3 regions of the Streptococcus fermentans genome follow, and region 1 is predicted to be linked to each of the others. Evidence: predicted binding sites of a transcription regulator. Region 1 holds the regulator's gene; each other region holds the start of a gene.
The links. Region 1 encodes CtsR, which represses protease genes until heat stress. Its sites were predicted from a motif close to TTGGTCAAAAAAGGTCAAANA; they were not measured.

Region 1 (3,290 bases):
GCGTTTTTGATGCTGCCTGGATTTACTACGGTTGGGATGGACTCCTTGCCAAATCTCAAGGTGTGGATGCCAACTTTATGTATTTGAAAGACTACGTCAAAGAGTTTGACTACTATTCACCAGTTATCATCGCAAACAATGATTATTTGAAAGATAATAAGGAAGAAGCTCGTAAAGTCATTCAAGCTATTAAAAAAGGTTACCAATACGCTATGGAGCACCCAGAAGAAGCTGCAGATATCCTCATCAAGAATGCCCCAGAACTCAAAGATAAGCGTGATTTTGTCATCGAATCTCAAAAATACTTGTCAAAAGAATATGCAAGCGACAAGGAAAAATGGGGACAATTTGATGCGGACCGCTGGAATGCCTTCTACAAATGGGATAAGGAAAATGGAATCCTCAAGGAAGACTTGACTGATAAAGGTTTCACTAACGAATTTGTAAAATAATGACAGAAATTAGACTAGAACATGTAAGCTATGCCTACGATAATGAAAAGATTTTAGAGGATATTAATCTACAAGTGACTTCAGGTGAAGTGGTTTCTATCCTAGGCCCTAGTGGTGTAGGAAAGACCACACTCTTTAACCTGATTGCAGGGATTTTGGAAGTCCAGTCAGGTAGAATTGTGCTTGATGGGGAGGAAAATCCCAAGGGGCGCGTGAGCTATATGCTACAAAAGGATCTGCTCTTGGAACACAAGACGGTACTTGGCAATATCATTTTGCCCCTTTTGATTCAAAAAGTGGATAAGGCAGAAGCTGTTGCGAAAGCAGATGAAATCCTTGCTACCTTTCAGTTGACGGCGATACGGGACAAGTATCCTCATGAGCTTAGTGGTGGGATGCGTCAGCGTGTTGCTTTACTTCGTACCTATCTTTTTGGACATAAGCTCTTTCTTCTAGATGAGGCCTTTAGTGCCTTGGATGAGATGACTAAGATGGAGCTCCACGCCTGGTATTTGGAGATTCATAAACAGCTAGGCCTGACGACACTCATCATTACGCATAGTATCGAGGAGGCCCTTAATCTTAGTGACCGTATCTATATCTTGAAAAATAGGCCTGGGCAGATTGTTTCTGAAGTCAAACTCGACTGGTCTGAAACCGAAGACAAGGAAGTTCAAAAAATTGCTTATAAACGCCAAATTTTAGCGAAATTGGGATTAAATAATTAGAAAGACAGGGAGTTGGTGAGGATTGTTCATTACCAGCCCCTTTTTCTTTAAAAAAATCGAAAAATTCGGTATAATAGTCAAAGATGGTCAAGGTTCAAAGAAAGAGGTGACGTTCTATGAGATTTAAAAATACATCAGACCATATAGAGGCCTATATCAAGGCGATTTTGGAGCAGTCGGGTATGGTTGAATTGCAACGAAGCCAATTAGCGGATACCTTTCAAGTCGTGCCTAGCCAGATTAATTATGTGATTAAGACTCGATTTACTGAAAGCAGAGGTTATTTAGTTGAAAGTAAGCGGGGAGGTGGCGGTTATATTCGCATTGGTCGGATTGAATTCTCAAACCACCATGAAATGCTCCGCGATTTACTGTATTCGGTAGGTGAAGAAGTTAGCCTAGCTATCTTTGAAGATGTTTTAAGACTCTTGTTTGAGCAGGATTTGGTGACTCGTCAGGAGATGAATCTATTATTAGCAATGGCGACAGACCGAGTTTTAGGCGATGATGCCAATCTTATCCGTGCCAATATGCTCCGTCAGTTATTACAAGAGGTAGATAGAAAAGGAAAATAGAACTAAATGAAATATTCAAAAGCATTGAGAGAATGTATAGAAAGTGCCTTTCTGGTCGCCAGTCATTTTGGGGCAGAATACCTAGAGTCATGGCACCTATTGATTGCTATGGCCAATCATGGTTACAGTGTGGCTGGGGCGACTTTAAACGAATTTCCATATGAGATTGATCGTCTGGAGGAAGTTGCTGTAGAGCTGACTGAAACAAAGTATAGCGATAAGGAACATTATCAGGAGCTGCCTTTTTCACACCGGTTGAAGGTATTGTTCTTGGAAGCAGAGCACGTTGCTTCTGTCGTACATGCCAAGGTATTGGGAACAGAGCATGTTCTTTATGCTATCTTACATGATGGTAATGCCTTAGCTACTCGCATTTTAGAAAAAGCGGGATTTTCTTACGAAGATCAGAAGGATCAGGTCAAGATTGCTGGACTTCGTCGAAGTCTTGAAGCGCGTGCTGGTTGGACTAGAGAAGATTTGAAGGCCCTTCGCCAGCGTCATCGTACGGTAGCGGATAAGCAAAATTCCATGGCTAATATGATGGGTATGCCTCAGACACCAAGTGGAGGTTTGGAAGATTATACGCATGACCTTACGGAGCAAGCTCGTTCGGGTAAATTGGAACCAGTCATCGGGCGCGACCAAGAAATCTCTCGTATGATTCAAATCTTGAGCCGTAAGACAAAAAATAATCCAGTCCTAGTTGGAGATGCAGGTGTCGGTAAAACAGCTCTAGCACTTGGTCTTGCGCAACGTATTGCCAACGGGGATGTACCTGATGAAATGGCTAAGATGCGAGTTTTAGAACTTGATTTGATGAATGTGGTTGCGGGAACTCGTTTCCGTGGTGACTTTGAAGAACGTATGAACAATATCATCAAAGATATTGAGGAAGATGGAAAGGTCATCCTATTTATCGATGAGCTTCATACTATTATGGGGTCAGGAAGTGGGATTGATTCGACCTTGGATGCAGCCAATATCTTGAAACCTGCCTTGGCACGTGGAACTCTGAGAACTGTCGGTGCGACCACTCAGGAAGAGTATCAAAAGCACATCGAAAAAGACGCAGCCCTTTCTCGTCGCTTTGCAAAAGTGATGATTGAGGAGCCAAGTTTAGCAGATAGTATGGCTATTTTGCAGGGTTTGAAGGCAACTTATGAGAAACATCACCATGTTCAAATTACAGATGATGCAGTAGAAACAGCTGTCAAAATGGCTCATCGTTATTTAACTAGCCGTCACTTGCCAGACTCAGCCATTGATCTACTGGACGAAGCAGCTGCAACAGTGCAAAATAAATCGAAACACGCTAAACAAGATGAGTCAGGTTTATCTCCAGCTGACAAGGCCTTGATGGATGGTAAATGGAAGCAAGCTGCTCAACTCATTGCAAAAGAGCAGGAAGTTCCAGTCTATAAAGATTTGGTGACAGAATCAGACATTTTGACCACCTTGAGTCGCTTGTCAGGTATTCCAGTTCAAAAATTGACTCAAACAGATGCCAAGAAGTATCTCAATCTTGAAGCTGAACT
Region 2 (3,290 bases), on a different contig from region 1:
TTGAGGATCTGCCTTTTCAATTTCATCAAGAAGGACGATTGAGTATGGATTCCGACGAACACGTTCAGTCAAAGTATTGTTGTTGTCGTCGTAACCAACATAACCAGCTGTTGTACCAATCAATTTAGATACGGCTGTACGATCGCTGTATTCTGACATATCCAAACGGATGATAGCATCCTTAGTTCCGAACATATCAAGAGCCAATTGTTTAGCCAACTCAGTCTTCCCAACACCAGTAGGACCTACAAAGAGGAAGCTACCGATTGGACGGTTACCTTCGTCAAATCCTGCACGGTTACGACGAATGGCACGTGCTACTGCTTCAACAGCCTTATCTTGACCGATAACCTTAGTTTGCAAACGGTGACCCATATCTTTCAAACGTTCGATATCAGTAGCACCCATTTGTGAAACAGGAATACCTGTCATACGTTCTACAGACTCAGCTACGTCATTAACAGTCGCTGTAACCTTGTGATCTTCTGTATGGTTGGCAATTTTCTTTTCAAGTTCTTCAATACGAATTTTTGCATTTAATGCCGCTTCATAATCCTCTTTAGCAGCTGCAGCTTCTTGTTTAGCTTTTTCTTCTTCAATTTCATGCTCTACAGCATGTACATCTGTCACTGGGTGTTGTGCTGCCAAGTGAGCAGCTGTTACATCGACTAGGTCAATAGCCTTATCTGGCAAGCTACGTTGAGGAATATATTGTACTGAGTAATCAACAGCAGCTTTCAGCACTTCATCTGGCAAGATAACATTATGGTGTTGTTGATATAGATCACGGATACCTTGGAGAATCTTGAAGGTATCTTCAGCAGATGGAGCATTGACCTTCACTTCATTGAAACGACGAGCAAGGGCAGCATTTTTCAAAATAGTGTTGCGGTATTCGTCTTGAGTTGTTGCACCAATCACTGTCAATTCACCACGTGAAAGAGCTGGTTTCAAGATATCAGCAAGACCTTTAGATCCTTGACCATCACCTGTGCTACCTGCACCCAGGATTTGATGGATTTCATCGAAGAAGAGGATAACATTTCCAGCTTCTTTGACTTCGTTTACCAAATTTTGAATATTTTCTTCAAAGCTACCACGATATTGAGTACCAGCTTCAAGACCTGAAATATCAATAGAGATAATTTCTTTATTCTTGATTGCTGCTGGAACATCACCATTCACGATAGCTTGAGCCAAACCTTCAACTACAGCTGTTTTACCGACACCAGCATCACCTACAAGGACTGGGTTGTTCTTAGTACGACGAGAAAGAATTTCAGATGTTTCTTGAATTTCCTTATTACGTCCAATCACTGGGTCCAACTTTCCTTCACGAGCTTCAGCTGTTAAGTTACGTCCAAGTTTTGCAAGAATACCATCTTGTTTCATAGCATTACCTTGAACATACTGTGCTTGGTCACTTCCTTCATTTGGAAGTTGACCTGTTTGACGGTAAATAGCGAACTCTTCAGGTGTTACTTCGCGACCGTTAATCAAGTAACGACGATTTTCAGAACTATATCCACGCATACCGCCCATCAATTGGTTAAATAAATCATCCATGTTGTTAAAGTTATTAAAGTTGTTATTCATATTTCATACCTCGTTTGTTTTCAAATTTACTTAGTCAAACCGTTTTGACTTTCTCTGACCTTTGTTTTAAAAAATTTAGACTAGCTATTTGCTACTCTACGTATAATTTCAGGTTTTTCTTTATCCAATACAGGTTTTGTAATTGGACTTCTAAAAATACTAATGTTCATCATAGGTTGTACCTCTTTTCTAGGTTTTACCCATACTTTGATCTTAAGATAACATAAACAATCACCTTAAAATCAAGGTTTTCTAAGGATTTCCTAATCCTTATGTTCTTAGTATATCACTTTGGTCAGTAATAGTCAAGAACTTTGACCAAATTTGACTAATTTTTTAAAAAAAATTTTTATAACAAAAAAACCAGTCAGAGTGACTGGTTTTTGATTTACTATTTATGAATCTTAGCTCAATGCATCATCCATTGAAAGAACTTCGTGGAAGACACGTTGTGTCAATTCAGTTTTTTGTTCTGGAGTGAGGTACTTAGTATTTACACAGTATCCTGAGATACGTACGATTACGTCTTCACCTGACATGATCTTTTCATAAACATCATTCAAGTCCATAACGTTCAAGTTAACGTGTTGTCCACCGTTTTCGAAGTAACCATCAAGGATTGTTACCAAGTTATCAACTTGTTCGTCACGAGTTTTACCAAGAGCGCGAGGTGATACTTGAGTTGTCAATGAGATACCATCAGCTGCATAACCAAAGTCAAGGCTAGCAAGTGAGTTCAAGTTTTGCAACCATCCACCTTTAGCTTTGTTAGATGGGTTAGCACCTGGTGAGAAGAATTCAAGTTTAGACAAGTTCACAGAACCATCTTCGTTGAGGTATACACCTTTGTGGACTGGAGAGTTACCAGTTTGTTTAGAGTAAGCAACGTTAGATGTGATTGTCAAAAGTGATACAGTAGCTTCTGCGTCTTTGTAAAGTTTGTGGCTACGTAGACGAGTTGTGTAAGCTTCGATCAACCATTCTGCCAATTCGTTTGAACGTGGGTCATCTTCACCCCAACGTGGGTATTCACCGATTGTTTCGTAATCGTAGATGTAGCCATTTTCGTCACGGATTGGTTTAACTGTAGCGTACTTGATAGCTGACAATGTATCAACAGTGTTTGCGAAACCACAGATACCGAATCCCATGTTAGCACGTTGTTTAGTTGGCAAGAAGGCCATTTGAACAGCTTCGTAGTTGTACTTATCAGTCATGTAGTGGATGATGTTCAAAGCATCTACGTAAGTGTCAGTCAACCAGTCAAGAGATTTTTCAAAGTTAGCTTTAACTGATTCAAATTCAAGAACTTCGTCACGGATTGGGTCGATGTCAAATACTTTGTAGTCTTTATGAACATCGTCGTAACCACCGTTCAAACCAGTAAGAAGAGCTTTAAGAACGTTAACGCGAGCACCGAAGTACTGGATGTTGTGACGTTGTTCTTCGTTTTCTGGGTCAAGTGGAGACACACAACATGAGATACAGCTCATTTCACCGTATCCATCTTTAGCCATTGTTGTAACACCTTCGTATTGGATTGAAGAATGTTTGTGGCTCATGTGCATACAGTAGCGACGGAAGTTGTATGGTAATTTGTCAGTCCAAAGAACTGTCAAGTTTGGTTCTGGAGAGTTACCGATGTTGTCAAGAGTGTTCAAGAAACGGTAGTCCATCTTAGTAACACGGTGACG
Region 3 (3,290 bases), on a different contig from region 1:
GCTTTCAAGGCTAGTGTCAAGATAGAGGTCATAATCAAGTAGTAAAAGGCCGCAAATAAGAGTGGAGTTAAAGGTAGGTAGGTGGTTGTTGACACCGTAGTAGCTCCATTCCACAATTCCATGACACCGATTGCTGACAAGAGTGAACTATCCTTGATAATGGTAATAAACTCATTCCCCAAGGCTGGCAAGATATTCTTGATAGCCTGTGGCAAGATGACATAGCGCATAGCATTTTTAGGACGAATCCCTAGAGAGTAAGCCGCCTCTAATTGCCCTTTAGGTACTGCATTGATACCAGCACGAACTGTTTCTGATACATAGGCACCACTATTCATAGAGATAATGATAATCCCTGGAATCAAACGTGAAAAATCAACTCCCAAAACTCCAATCTGAATTGTCGGAGCATTGATGTGCATAAGAGCAAAAGCAATCATGATCTGTACCATCATAGGTGTTCCACGGAAAATCCAAATATAAACATTGGCAAGCCAAGCTAAGGGCTTCATTTTAGAACGTTGAGCAAAGGCCAAGACTATCCCTAAAATTGTTCCCAAAAAGACAACCAAAACAGAAATCAAGACCGTTACGAGAGCACCATAATTAAAATATGGCAGATATTTAGGTAAAAAAGAAAAATTCATAAATCCACTACTTTCTAATTTCTAACTTAAAACTTGTATGAGTATAACATATTTTGAATAAAAATGCAATCTTTTTCCTTTTATTTTCAATAAAATTTCAAAGAAAACAGAAATAGCGAGAAATCTTAGTTTTTTCTAGTCAAGTGGATACTCTTTATGGTAAAATAGTAACGATAAGAAATGGAGGAGAATCAAAATGGAATCACATTTGGTTAGAATCATCAACCGCCTAGAAGCAATGACAAAAGATGGTGGTAACTTAAAACGTAACTTTGAGCGCGAGGGAGTTGTTGTAGCTGAAGTTGCTTTTAACCATGATGAAGAAAATGGCCCAATCTTTACACTTCGTGATGTTGAAGCTCGTGAAACATATACTTTTGACAGCATCGACTTGATTGCGATGGAAATTTACGAACTTCTATACTAATAATAGATATACAGAGGTTGGGAAAAAAGATCCCGACCTCACTTTTTATTAGCAATCAAACTTTGACGCGGTAGCTGATTGGACTTTTCGTTCGTCTTTTAGACTCCCAAAACTCCTAATCATCTTCGCGGGGCTGGGACTACGAAATCGAGACTTTGTCTATCGATTTCTGTCCCACCGCCTTTCACCAACGAGAATCCTTTTTGTATGACAAATAGGATTTTTTTCTTGATATCAAGATTTTCTCACGATTAGCGCTCTTCTATTTATAGTGCTAGTATCCAATCTTTTTACTTGAATTGCCCAATAATCATGATATAATTAAATTATATACTTGTTTGACTATTTTTGACCTTTTAAATTTAGTCAAGACTAAGAAAGAAATGAGGTGGCGGTATGCTCTGTCAAAACTGTAAAATCAATGACTCAACGATTCATCTTTATACCAATCTCAATGGACAACAAAAGCAAATCGACCTTTGTCAAAATTGCTACAAAATTATCAAAACAGATCCTAACAATAGCTTATTCAAGGGCATTACAGATTTAAACAACCGTGATTTTGATCCCTTTGGAGACTTCTTTAACGATCTCAACAACTTTAGACCTTCTTCTAATAACAACAATATCCCCCCAACTCAGTCAGGGGGTGGATACGGTGGAAATGGTGGCTATGGTTCCCAAAATCGTGGTCCTGCCCAAACCCCACCACCAATCCAGGAAAAAGGACTCTTGGATGAATATGGTATCAATGTTACTGAGATTGCCCGTCGCGGAAATATTGACCCTGTAATTGGCCGTGACGAAGAGATAATCCGTGTCATTGAAATCCTCAACCGCAGAACAAAAAACAACCCTGTCCTCATCGGCGAGCCCGGTGTTGGTAAGACAGCTGTTGTCGAAGGTTTAGCTCAGAAAATTGTTGACGGTGATGTTCCCCATAAGCTTCAAGGCAAAGAAGTCATCCGCTTAGATGTCGTTAGCCTTGTTCAAGGAACAGGTATCCGAGGTCAGTTTGAAGAACGCATGCAAAAACTCATGGAAGAAATTCGTGAGCGCGAGGATGTTATTCTCTTCATTGACGAAATTCATGAAATTGTCGGTGCTGGTTCTGCTGGAGAAGGGAATATGGATGCAGGAAATATCCTAAAACCAGCTCTTGCTCGTGGCGAACTCCAACTAGTTGGTGCTACTACCCTCAATGAATATCGCATCATCGAAAAAGATGCTGCCCTTGAACGTCGTATGCAACCTGTCAAAGTTGATGAACCAACTGTTGAAGAAACCATCATTATCCTGAAAGGTATCCAAAAGAAATACGAAGATTACCATCATGTTCACTATACTGACGGGGCTATCGAAGCGGCCGCTACCCTTTCTAACCGCTACATCCAAGATCGTTTCTTGCCAGACAAGGCCATTGACCTTCTAGATGAAGCTGGTTCAAAAATGAACTTAACCTTGAATTTTGTAGATCCTAAGATCATTGACCAACGCTTAATCGAAGCAGAGAATCTCAAGGCACAAGCAACCCGCGATGAAGATTTTGAAAAAGCAGCCTACTTCCGTGACCAGATTGCCAAATACAAGGAAATGCAAAAAACAAAGGTAACGGATCAGGATACCCCAATCATCAGCGAAAAGACGATTGAACACATCATCGAACAAAAGACTAATATTCCAGTTGGTGATTTGAAAGAAAAAGAACAATCTCAACTGATCAACCTAGCAGATGACCTCAAGGCTCATGTTATTGGTCAAGATGATGCAGTTGATAAGATCGCTAAGGCTATCCGTCGTAACCGTGTTGGACTCGGTACTCCAAACCGTCCAATCGGTAGCTTCCTTTTTGTTGGTCCTACCGGTGTCGGTAAAACAGAACTTTCTAAACAGCTTGCTATCGAACTCTTTGGTTCTGCTGACAGCATGATTCGCTTTGACATGAGTGAATACATGGAAAAACACAGCGTGGCTAAACTCGTTGGTGCCCCTCCAGGATACGTAGGTTATGATGAAGCAGGTCAATTGACTGAAAAAGTCCGCCGTAACCCCTACTCACTGATCCTCTTGGATGAAGTTGAAAAAGCCCATCCAGATGTTATGCATATGTTCCTTCAAGTCTTGGACGATGGTCGTTTAACGGATGGTCAAGGTCGTACTGTTAGCTTTAAAGACGCCATCATTATCATGACCTCAAATGCAGGTACAGGTAAGGC

Region 2: a site for CtsR is predicted at 1,638-1,658, ahead of AB2B50_RS07040 (ATP-dependent Clp protease ATP-binding subunit). Genes of this name have one in related genera too.
Region 3: a site for CtsR is predicted at 1,410-1,430, ahead of AB2B50_RS07290 (ATP-dependent Clp protease ATP-binding subunit). Genes of this name have one in related genera too.

Annotation. Positions count from the first base shown of each region.
Region 1 covers NZ_JBFNFG010000011.1:11,493-14,782, forward strand. Annotated here, with positions in the region: gene AB2B50_RS08860 (ABC transporter substrate-binding protein) at 1-452, shown strand, start outside; gene AB2B50_RS08865 (ABC transporter ATP-binding protein) at 452-1,180, shown strand; gene AB2B50_RS08870 (CtsR family transcriptional regulator) at 1,297-1,755, shown strand; gene AB2B50_RS08875 (ATP-dependent Clp protease ATP-binding subunit) at 1,762-3,290, shown strand, end outside.
Region 2 covers NZ_JBFNFG010000006.1:115,077-118,366, reverse strand. Annotated here, with positions in the region: gene AB2B50_RS07040 (ATP-dependent Clp protease ATP-binding subunit) at 1-1,596, opposite strand, end outside; gene pflB (formate C-acetyltransferase) at 2,001-3,290, opposite strand, start outside.
Region 3 covers NZ_JBFNFG010000007.1:38,060-41,349, reverse strand. Annotated here, with positions in the region: gene AB2B50_RS07300 (amino acid ABC transporter permease) at 1-647, opposite strand, end outside; gene AB2B50_RS07295 (DUF1797 family protein) at 844-1,074, shown strand; gene AB2B50_RS07290 (ATP-dependent Clp protease ATP-binding subunit) at 1,471-3,290, shown strand, end outside.